Regions from separate parts of the Arthrobacter sp. B0427-1-12 genome, predicted to be linked through region 2. Evidence: riboswitches for the same ligand, from Rfam matches in the RefSeq annotation. Region 2 holds a riboswitch; each other region holds the start of a gene.

Region 1 (3,275 bases), on a different contig from region 2:
AGACATCGCGCTGGTCATCGCCGTTGGCCAGGTGGTAACGGCGGATGGCCAGCAGGCCGGCGTACTCGCCTTGCGATCCGGCGTTCGGCTGGATGGAGACGCCGGCGTAGCCGGTGATCTCGGACAGCCGGGCCTCCAGGTCGGCGATCAGTTCCCGCCAGCCCACGGTCTGGTGATCCGGAGCGAAGGGGTGGATGGAGGCGAACTCCGGCCAGCTGATGGATTCCATCTCCGCCGTCGCGTTCAGCTTCATGGTGCAGGAGCCCAGCGGAATCATGGTCCGGTCCAGCGCCAGGTCGCGGTCGGACAGGCGGCGCAGGTAGCGGAGCATCTGCGTCTCGGACCGGTGCATGTGGAAGACAGGGTGGGTCAGGTACGCGGAGGTGCGTTCGACGTCAGACTTCAGCTCGAAACCGGGGGTCGCCGAGGCGGCCGCCCGGACCTTGGCCTCAGCGTCGTCGACACCGAAGGCTCCGGCAACCGCGGCCAGGTGTGCCGCCGTCGTGGTTTCGTCGCAGGAGATGCCCACCTGGTCCGCGTCGATGCTGCGCAGGTTGATGCCCTTGGCCTCGGCGGCCTTGATGACCTCGCCCGCACGGCCCGGGACGCGGACGGTGAGGGTGTCGAAGAAGTGCTCCGAGGCGAGCTCCAAGCCGGCGCCCGTGAGGACGGAGGCCAGGGTGCGGGCGTGGCCGCTGGTCCGCTGCGCGATGGCCTTCAGGCCCTCCGGGCCGTGGTAGACGGCGTACATGCTGGAAACGATCGCCAGCAGGGCCTGGGCCGTGCAGATGTTGGACGTGGCCTTTTCGCGGCGGATGTGCTGTTCGCGTGTCTGCAGGGCCAGACGGTAGGCGGCAGTACCGGCGGAGTCCTTGGAGACGCCGACCAGCCGGCCCGGCAGCGAGCGCTCCAGGCCCGTGCGCACGGCCATGTAGGCAGCGTGCGGGCCACCGTAGAACAGCGGCACGCCGAAGCGCTGGGAGTTGCCGACGGCGATATCGGCGCCCTGGTCGCCGGGCGGGGTGATGAGAGTGAGGGCCAGCAGGTCGGCAGCGACCGTCACCATGGCACCGCGGGCCTTCGCGGCCTTGATCACCGCAGCGTGGCTGCCGACGTTGCCGGAGGCACCCGGCTGCTGCAGCACGATGCCGACGATGTCCCCTTCGGGCAGTCCGGCGGACAGGTCCACAACCTCAACCTCGAAGTCCAGTGCCTTGGCCCGGCCCTTAACGACTGCAATGGTCTGCGGCAGCACGTCCTGGTCCAGGACGACTTTGCCGTCCTGGTGCGCCTTGTTGACGCGGCGCATCAGCAGCACGGCCTCGGCCACGGCGGTGGCTTCATCCAGCATGGAGGCGTTGGCGATCGGCAGTGCCGTCAGGTCCTCGACCATGGTCTGGAAGTTGAGCAGGGCCTCGAGCCGGCCCTGCGAGATTTCGGGCTGGTAGGGGGTGTAGGCGGTGTACCAGGCCGGAGACTCCAGGACATTGCGCAGGATGACCGGCGGGGTCACGGTGTCGTAGTAGCCCTGGCCAATCATCTGGACGGCCACGGTGTTCTTCGCAGCGAGCGCACGCAGGTCCGCAAGGACTTCCATTTCGCTGCGGGCGGGCGGCAGGTTCAGCGGCGCGCTCTGGCGGATGTCCGCCGGAACGGCGGTGTCGACAAGCTGGTCCACGCTGGCGTAGCCCAGCTGCTTGAGCATCGTCTCCGCGTCATTGCTGCGGGCGCCGATGTGGCGGTCGACGAAGGCTGTTTCTGTTGATTGAACCGTCATGGGGGAACTCCAGGGTATTCCGGCGTCCAGGGACGCCAATCGGATCGAGTTCCTCCCCGCTCTGTATTGGACCTGAGAGATTCCGCGCCACCTGTTTCCACAGGTTCGGCGCTTGCACCGTCGGTGAGTCCGGCGAGCTGGCCGCCTGACTGCTTTCCAGAGTTGCCTTGCCGCAGCGGTACAGGGGCCTGAGAGATTCCTGGGGAGGATTTGCTCCTACGGCGCCTGCTGATCGGATTGAGCATCAGCAGGACTCTCCCGCCGCGGTTCAGAGGCATGTTCAATTATGGGTGATGCGACTCACAACTATACGCCGGAGCCTATCCTTGAGCAAGATTCTACATGGCGCCCCCTGCTTCGCCCATACCGTCCGCAACGTCAACCAAATTGACTTTCGCTCGTGAGCCGACTCACACTGAATTTCAGGTGCGCTGAGGCGGAACAAGGACGACATGCCCGGTCCTTACGATTAGCACCACCGCGCGCCCATCGATCCGATGACAGAAAGAAGTCCGATGTCCAACCGCCCCATTCCGCCCGACGCCGAAGCCGCGGTTCCCGGGGAGGGCCACTCCCACTTGGTCACTTTCAACGAGCAGCACCAGGGCGAGCCCCACCTCGAACGCCAGCTCGCCAACCGCCACATCCAGCTGATCGCGATCGGCGGCGCCATCGGCACCGGCCTGTTCATGGGTTCGGGCAAGACGATTTCACTGGCCGGTCCGTCGGTCATCTTCGTCTACATGATCATCGGCTTCATGCTCTTCTTCGTCATGCGGGCCATGGGCGAAATCCTGCTGTCCAACCTGAATTACAAGTCCTTCAGCGACTTCGCCGCGGACCTGCTGGGGCCCTGGGCCGGGTTCTTCACCGGCTGGACCTACTGGTTCTGCTGGATTGTCACCGGCATCGCGGACGTGATCGCCATCGCCGGCTATGTGGCCTTCTGGTGGCCGGACCTCCAGCTCTGGATCCCCGCGCTGGCCGCCATCCTGCTGCTGCTGGGGCTCAACCTGCCCACGGTCAAGGCCTTCGGTGAAACCGAATTCTGGTTCGCCCTGATCAAGATCATCGCCATCGTTGGCCTCATCGTGGTCGGCCTGGTATTCATCATCACCGGCTTCACCGCCCCGAACGGCTCCGAGGCCACCTTCGCTAACCTCTGGAACGACGGCGGCATGTTCCCGACCGGCCCGATGGGCTTTATCGCCGGATTCCAGATCGCCGTATTCGCCTTCGTGGGCATCGAACTGGTGGGCACTACCGCGGCGGAGGCCAAGGATCCGGAACAGAACCTCCCCAGGGCCATCAACTCCATTCCGATCCGCGTGATGCTGTTCTACGTGGTCGCGCTGACGGTGATTGTTTCTGTGACGCCGTGGCGGGAATTCTCGGCGGACCGCAGCCCCTTCGTGGGCATGTTCGCCCTCGCAGGGCTGGCCATCGCCGCCGGCGTGATCAACTTCGTGGTCCTCACTTCCGCGGCATCCAGCGCGAA
Region 2 (3,275 bases):
CGGGCCGCACGTCGTCCCGGATCACGCCCAGCCGCACCAGCGCCCCGGTGGCGGCAGCTTCGAACGCGTCCCGGTCGACCGTTCCGTTGACCACTTCCACTCCTGCGGGCAGCAGGCCTTCCGGCGGCTCGGAATTGAGGATGATCAGCGCCTCTTTGGCCCCGATCGACTCAGCCTGCCGGATGGCGCTGTGCACCACCGGCCCGGACGCGGCATGGTGGAACTTCACCTCCACCGGCAACCGGCCGCCGTCGAGCCTGGTGATCAGCAGATCCGCGCCCTGCTGCTCCGGGCGGTCCGGCTGGTCAACGCGGAAGCCGTGCCTGCGGCCCAGCCGGTCCAGGCGCTCGTAGGCGAGCAGGGTCTGGTCCACCTCCGGCGGGATGTCGACGGCCAGGCCGTCGCCGCGGGCGGATCCGACGGCGTCGCGCACCAGGGACAGCGGCTGGTTCCGGACGTCGTCGACTACCTGCTGGACGAACATCCTCTTAATCTGCAGCGGCGAAAGCGCCAGCGCATCCGCGCCGATGGCCAGCACTTGCTGGCCGGAGACCGCAATGTAGAGCAGCACCGCGCCCGCTGCGATCAGCAGGGGCACGCCGCCCACGTTGGTCCCGGGCATGAAGACGCCGGCCAGTCCGGGGACGGTCAGCGCCAGGCCAAGCAGTCCGAGCGCCCAGCGCTGCCACCGCAGCAAGGATTTCCCGCCGAACGAGGCCGGAGGATTCCTCTTCTCCACCATGTTCTCCATGTTGCACCCGATTTCCCGCGCGATGGATGCCGAGACTGTCCTTCGAGCGTAGTCCCAAAAACTCCGCTTGCCCATGCCCCGGCAGTTCCGGTACAGTTGTGACTCGGGTCACTCAGGTGATCCGCAATCCAACTGAATATGCCTCTGATCCGCCGCGGGAGAGTCCTGCCGATTCCACCAATCGATCAGCAGGCGCCGTAGGAGCAACTCCTCCCCAGGAATCTCTCAGGCCCCTGTACCGCCGCGGATAGGCACCTCTGGAAAGCGGCCGGCTGTCAGCCGGCCCACCGACGGGGCAAGCGCACCGCAGTTGCGCGGAAACTCTCAGGTCCATGACAGAGCGGGGAGGAACCCAATCCACTGCGGCGCACCCGTGCGCCGCTGACCACCGGAGTTCCTCATGACGGCCCGCAGTCGCTGCTCCCCGATCCTTCTCCTGCCCGCCGGGCATCCACCGGCCATCGGCACCTAGCCGATCGCTAACAGCAATGCCCCGCGCCTAGCCTTTCCCGCCCGGGCAGCACAGCTGCGTCCGGCGAACTCCAGCGCCCAGTGCGCACCTCAACCGCACATCGGCCACACCGTTGTGGCCACCGTGCCGGCACAACCCGTCACCAGCCAAAGGACCACCATGTCTGAAACCACCAAGGCCCCGGACGCCGCCCCTGTCGGCGCCGGCGTCGCCCATTCCGAGGAAGCGCATCTTTCCCGTTCCCTCTCCAACCGCCACATCCAGCTGCTGGCCATCGGCGGCGCCATTGGCACCGGCCTGTTTATGGGTTCCGGCAAGACCATCTCGCTGGCCGGTCCGTCGGTCATCTTCGTTTACATGATCATCGGCTTCATGCTCTTCTTCGTCATGCGGGCGATGGGCGAGCTGCTGCTCTCCAACCTCAAGTACAAGTCCTTCAGCGACTTCGCGGGCGACCTGCTGGGGCCCTGGGCCGGGTTCTTCACCGGCTGGACGTACTGGTTCTGCTGGATCGTCACCGGCATCGCGGACGTGATCGCCATTGCCGGCTACGTCACCTTCTGGTGGGGCGACGCGCCGCTGTGGATCCCGGCGCTGGCCGCAATCGTGGTGCTGCTCGCGCTGAACCTGCCTACCGTGAAGGCCTTCGGTGAAACCGAATTCTGGTTCGCCCTGATCAAGATCGTCGCCATCGTGACGCTGATCGTCGTCGGCCTGGTCATGGTCTTCACCAACTTCACCTCCCCGGACGGCAACTCCGCCTCCTTCGCCAACCTGTGGAACGACGGCGGCATGTTCCCGACCGGCCCGATGGGCTTCGTCGCCGGCTTCCAGATCGCCGTGTTCGCCTTCGTAGGCATCGAACTGGTCGGCACGGCCGCCGCCGAGACCAAGGACCCGGAGAAGAACCTGCCGCGCGCGGTCAACTCCATCCCGATCCGCGTGATGCTGTTCTACGTGGTCGCCCTGACGGTAATCATCTCCGTGACCCCGTGGCGCGAGATCACCGCGGACAAGAGCCCCTTCGTCACCATGTTCACACTGGCCGGCCTGGCCATCGCCGCCGGCGTGATCAACTTCGTCGTGCTGACCTCCGCCACCTCCTCGGCCAACTCCGGCATTTACTCCACCTCCCGCATGGTGTTCGGCCTGGCGCACGACGGCGATGCGCCCCGCCGCTTCGGCCAGCTGAACCGCCGCCGGGTCCCCGCTAACGCACTGGTCTTCTCCTGCTCCTTCCTGCTGGCCGGCGTCGTGCTGCTCTACGCGGGCAAGTCCATCATCGAGGCCTTCACCGTGGTCACCACGATCTCCGCGCTGCTGTTCATGTTCGTCTGGACCATCATCCTGGTCAGCTACATCGTCTACCGGAAGCGCCGCCCGCACCTGCATGCGGCCTCCAAGTTCAAGATGCCCGGCGGTGTCGCGATGTGCTACGTGGTGCTTGCCTTCTTCGGCTTCCTGCTCTGGGCCCTGACCCAAGAAGCGGATACGCTGCAGGCCCTGCTGGTTACCCCGCTCTGGTTCGTTGGCCTGGGTGCCTTCTACTGGTTCGTCCGCAAGACGCCGCTGCACCAGGCCCGCCGTGCCGAGCACGCGGCCGAGGTCTCCTCGGACAAGACCGCCGCCAAGGAGTACTTCGCCGCGGCGAAGTAACCTCGGCAGTACCGTGAAGCACCCCGGAGGCCCGGGAACTCTCAGGGTTCCCGGGCCTCCGCCGCGTCCAGCAGGCGCTCCCGGGCCAGCGTCTTGAGCCCGTCAGCCGGCTTGATCGGCACCGGCCAGCGCGGGCTGAGCGTGTCCCCGAGCGTAATGCCGCGGATCCGCCGGCCGAACATCGGCAGCACCCATTCGCGCATCCATTCGCGCTCCATGGCCGCCCACTGCCGGACCGTCCGCTTGGTGTCCCAGGGTTCAAAGGGTTTGAGCTTGATCTTGTGGTCCACGCCAAGGACGCGCAGCACCTGCGCGGCCATGTACTTGTGCCCGGCCTTGGACATGTGCAGCCGGTCCGCGTCCCACATGCGCGGATCGTGGTAGGCGTCGAAACAC
Region 3 (3,275 bases), on a different contig from region 2:
GCGGGCCATGAGGCAGCCCAGCCGAAAGGCCGGGCAGCGCAAGAACCGGATCCCGGGAATGATCAACATTTCCCAGCGTCCTGCCGAGGTCGAGGACCGGGCCGTGCCGGGGCATTGGGAGGGACGCTGGTCGAACGGACCACCAATTACACAATGCTCGTGCACCTGCCGGACGGGTATAAGGCCGAGCAGATGCGTGATGCACTGGCCGCGAAGATCAAGACGCTCCCCGATGTGCTGCGGCATTCCCTGACCTGGGATCAGGGCATTGAGATGCAGGACTGGAAAACCGTGAAGATCGATACCGGCATCGAGATCTACTTCTGCGACCCGCACTCGCCCTGGCAGCGCGGCATCAACAAAAACACCAACGGCCTGCTGCGCCAGTACTTCCCCAAAGGCACCGACCTGAGCGTCCACAGCGCCGCAGACCTCGACTGGATCGCCCAGGAACTCAACGACCGGCCGCGCAAAAGACTAGAGTTCAGGAAACCGATCGAACTGATCGAAGACCTCCTGTTGCAATGACCGCCTGAATCCGCCCATCCTCTAACGGGACATTCACGAGCCCTGGTGGGACACGTATTCCATCGCGCTGGGGCCATTCACAGGCATGCATAAGTTCTCGCTCATCTTTGTCGCGGTGTGCGACCGGTTTATGCGGCACAGAGCCATCGGCCGGAAGGGCGAAAGGAACCCATGCCTTGGCGTCGGTAATTCTTCGTCGTGTCGGTGGACGATCAACCGGGCAATTATTAAAATTTTAACTACAGAAACCGGCAGGGCGCGTACAGCGCCCAGGGAGGAGGAGCGCATCACCGCTGATCAATACCAAACATCAACTGCTGAAAGCCCCTCCCGAGGGGCTTTCCCTATTTATCCGCCAGTATGAAACGGACACAGTCGCCTGCCCGGGCACTTCAGCTGGTCCACGATGAATACCTGTGGAGCACCATTGAGGAGCCCACGAAAACCGGGGCAGTCCCTAACGCCAATCCGGATGGTGTGCGGGGAGGAATCTCCCGCCACGGCTCGAAAGGCATATACAGCTGTGGGTGATTCAGTTCACGCCGCAGGCCCAGTGTCGGTGCCGATCCAAATCCTGTAGCGAACCCAAGGTTCTGCCGGCCGCCGAGCACCGGCCCTTCCCCCGTAAAACCACGCCCGGCATGTCTCGTGTCCTCCATCCCGGACCGAGTCGGCCCTGTGGGGTGCCATCCGCTTGTTCACCAGCGGGCAGCAATTTCACAGACGAAGCCTGATCATCCGACCTTAAACCTGTTCAACGTCGCCGTGGTGTCGATACGCGAAAAACAATGCGGTGCCCGCGATGCGTTTGCGTGGTGCCGCCCCTCCACGCTAAGGTGTGATCCGGCTCACTTCAAAGTGGGTCATGCTTGTGATCTGCGGCGGGAGAGTTCTGCCGGTACATTCAGCAGGCGCCGTAGGAGCAAATCCTCCCCAGGAATCTCTCAGGCCCATGTACCGCCGCGGCGAGGCAACTCTGGAAAGCAGTCAGGCAGCAACCTGGCTCACCGACGGTGCAAGCGGCACCTGCGAGAGCAGTGGGCGCGGAAACTCTCAGGTCCAAGACAGAGCGGGGAGGAACACAATCACCGTGCCACCCCGGTGCCGCTTGAACTACGGAGTTCCTCATGACGACTCAACCTCGTCCAACCAAGCCTGTTGACGCACCCCACCTTGAGCGGCAGCTGTCCAACCGCCACATCCAGCTCATTGCCATCGGCGGTGCCATCGGAACCGGTCTGTTCATGGGCTCGGGCAAGACCATCTCGGCGGCCGGACCCTCGGTGATCTTTGTCTACATGATCATCGGCTTCATGCTCTTCTTCGTCATGCGGGCCATGGGCGAACTGCTGCTGAGCAACCTGTCCTACAAGTCCTTCAGCGACTTCGCCGGGGACCTGCTGGGCCCGTGGGCCGGCTTCTTCACCGGCTGGACCTACTGGTTCTGCTGGGTGGTCACCGGCATCGCCGACGTCATTGCCATCGCCGGCTACGCCAACGAACTGGTGCCGGGCATCTCGCTGTGGATTCCGGGTGTCTTCACCGTGGCCGTCCTGCTGCTGCTCAACCTGGCCACCGTCAAGGCCTTCGGTGAGACCGAGTTCTGGTTCGCGCTGATCAAGATCATCGCCATCGTGGCGCTGATCGTGACCGGCCTGGTCATGATCTTCACCGGCTTCGAGTCCGATGCCGGCCCGGCAGGCTTTAGCAACCTGTGGAGCCACGGCGGTTTCTTCCCGCAGGAATTCATGGGCTTCGTGGCAGGCTTCCAGATCGCCGTCTTCGCCTTTGTGGGCATCGAACTGGTGGGAACGACGGCGGCCGAGGCCAAGGATCCGGAAAAGAACCTTCCCAAGGCCATCAATTCCATTCCGATCCGTGTGCTGCTCTTCTACGTCGGCGCCCTGATCATCCTGATGTCGGTCACTCCCTGGACCCAGTTCGAAGCCGGCCACAGCCCCTTCATCGGCATGTTCTCGCTGGCCGGGCTCGGCATGGCCGCCACGGTCGTCAACCTGGTCGTGCTGACCTCGGCGATGTCCTCGGCCAACTCCGGGGTCTACTCGACCTCCCGCATGGTGTATGGCCTGGCGCAGGAAGGCGATGCTCCCTCCGTCTTCGCCGGGCTGTCCTCGCGCAAGGTACCCCGTAACGCACTGTTCCTGTCCTGTGTGCTGCTGCTCTCCGGGGTCGTACTCCTGTATGCCGGCGACAACATCGGCGCGGCGTTCGGCATGGTGACCACGGTTTCCGCGGTCTGCTTCATGTTTGTCTGGTCCATCATCCTGGCCAGCTACCTGGTCTTCCGGAAGCGCCGCCCGCACCTGCACGCCGCCTCCAGGTTCAAGATGCCCGGCGGTATCGTGATGGTCTGGGTGGTGTTTGCGTTCTTCGCCTTTGTCCTGTGGGCGCTGACGACCCAGCCGGACACGCTGACCGCGCTGCTGATCACCCCGGTCTGGTTCGTCATCCTGGGCATCGCCTGGGCCATCATCCGGCGCAGGCCGGCCCATATCGCCCGCTCCGCGGCGTTCCGCGCCCAGCTGGACGCCGAGGGCCGGGAACCCGGCGCCCGCGAAACCGCCCAGGTGGGGGCCGCCGAATAGTCCTGCCGCGGGCAGCCCCGGCGCCCCGATCGACGGAGGCCCCGCGCAGTGCGCGGGGCCCTCCGCCCGCACCCTGGGCGTTCCTGTTCTTTGCGCAGATGACCGCCGATCGCTGCCCGTAAACCGGCACCAGGTAACCTC

What was found. Region 2 has a riboswitch for glycine ahead of cycA (D-serine/D-alanine/glycine transporter). Riboswitches for the same ligand answer to the same signal wherever they lie in the genome.
Region 1: another riboswitch for glycine. It lies ahead of gcvP (aminomethyl-transferring glycine dehydrogenase); the one in region 2 lies ahead of cycA (D-serine/D-alanine/glycine transporter).
Region 3: another riboswitch for glycine. It lies ahead of cycA (D-serine/D-alanine/glycine transporter); the one in region 2 lies ahead of cycA (D-serine/D-alanine/glycine transporter).

Annotation. Positions count from the first base shown of each region.
Region 1 covers NZ_JBNHIC010000022.1:57,544-60,818, reverse strand. Annotated here, with positions in the region: gene gcvP (aminomethyl-transferring glycine dehydrogenase) at 1-1,777, opposite strand, end outside; glycine riboswitch at 1,829-1,942, opposite strand; glycine riboswitch at 1,944-2,048, opposite strand; gene cycA (D-serine/D-alanine/glycine transporter) at 2,293-3,275, shown strand, end outside.
Region 2 covers NZ_JBNHIC010000011.1:10,112-13,386, reverse strand. Annotated here, with positions in the region: gene AC5RWU_RS09075 (hypothetical protein) at 1-742, opposite strand, end outside; glycine riboswitch at 897-1,002, shown strand; gene cycA (D-serine/D-alanine/glycine transporter) at 1,383-2,879, shown strand; gene AC5RWU_RS09065 (SGNH/GDSL hydrolase family protein) at 2,921-3,275, opposite strand, start outside.
Region 3 covers NZ_JBNHIC010000069.1:1,584-4,858, forward strand. Annotated here, with positions in the region: partial or broken gene AC5RWU_RS21745 (IS30 family transposase) at 1-528, shown strand, start outside; glycine riboswitch at 1,401-1,498, shown strand; gene cycA (D-serine/D-alanine/glycine transporter) at 1,656-3,134, shown strand.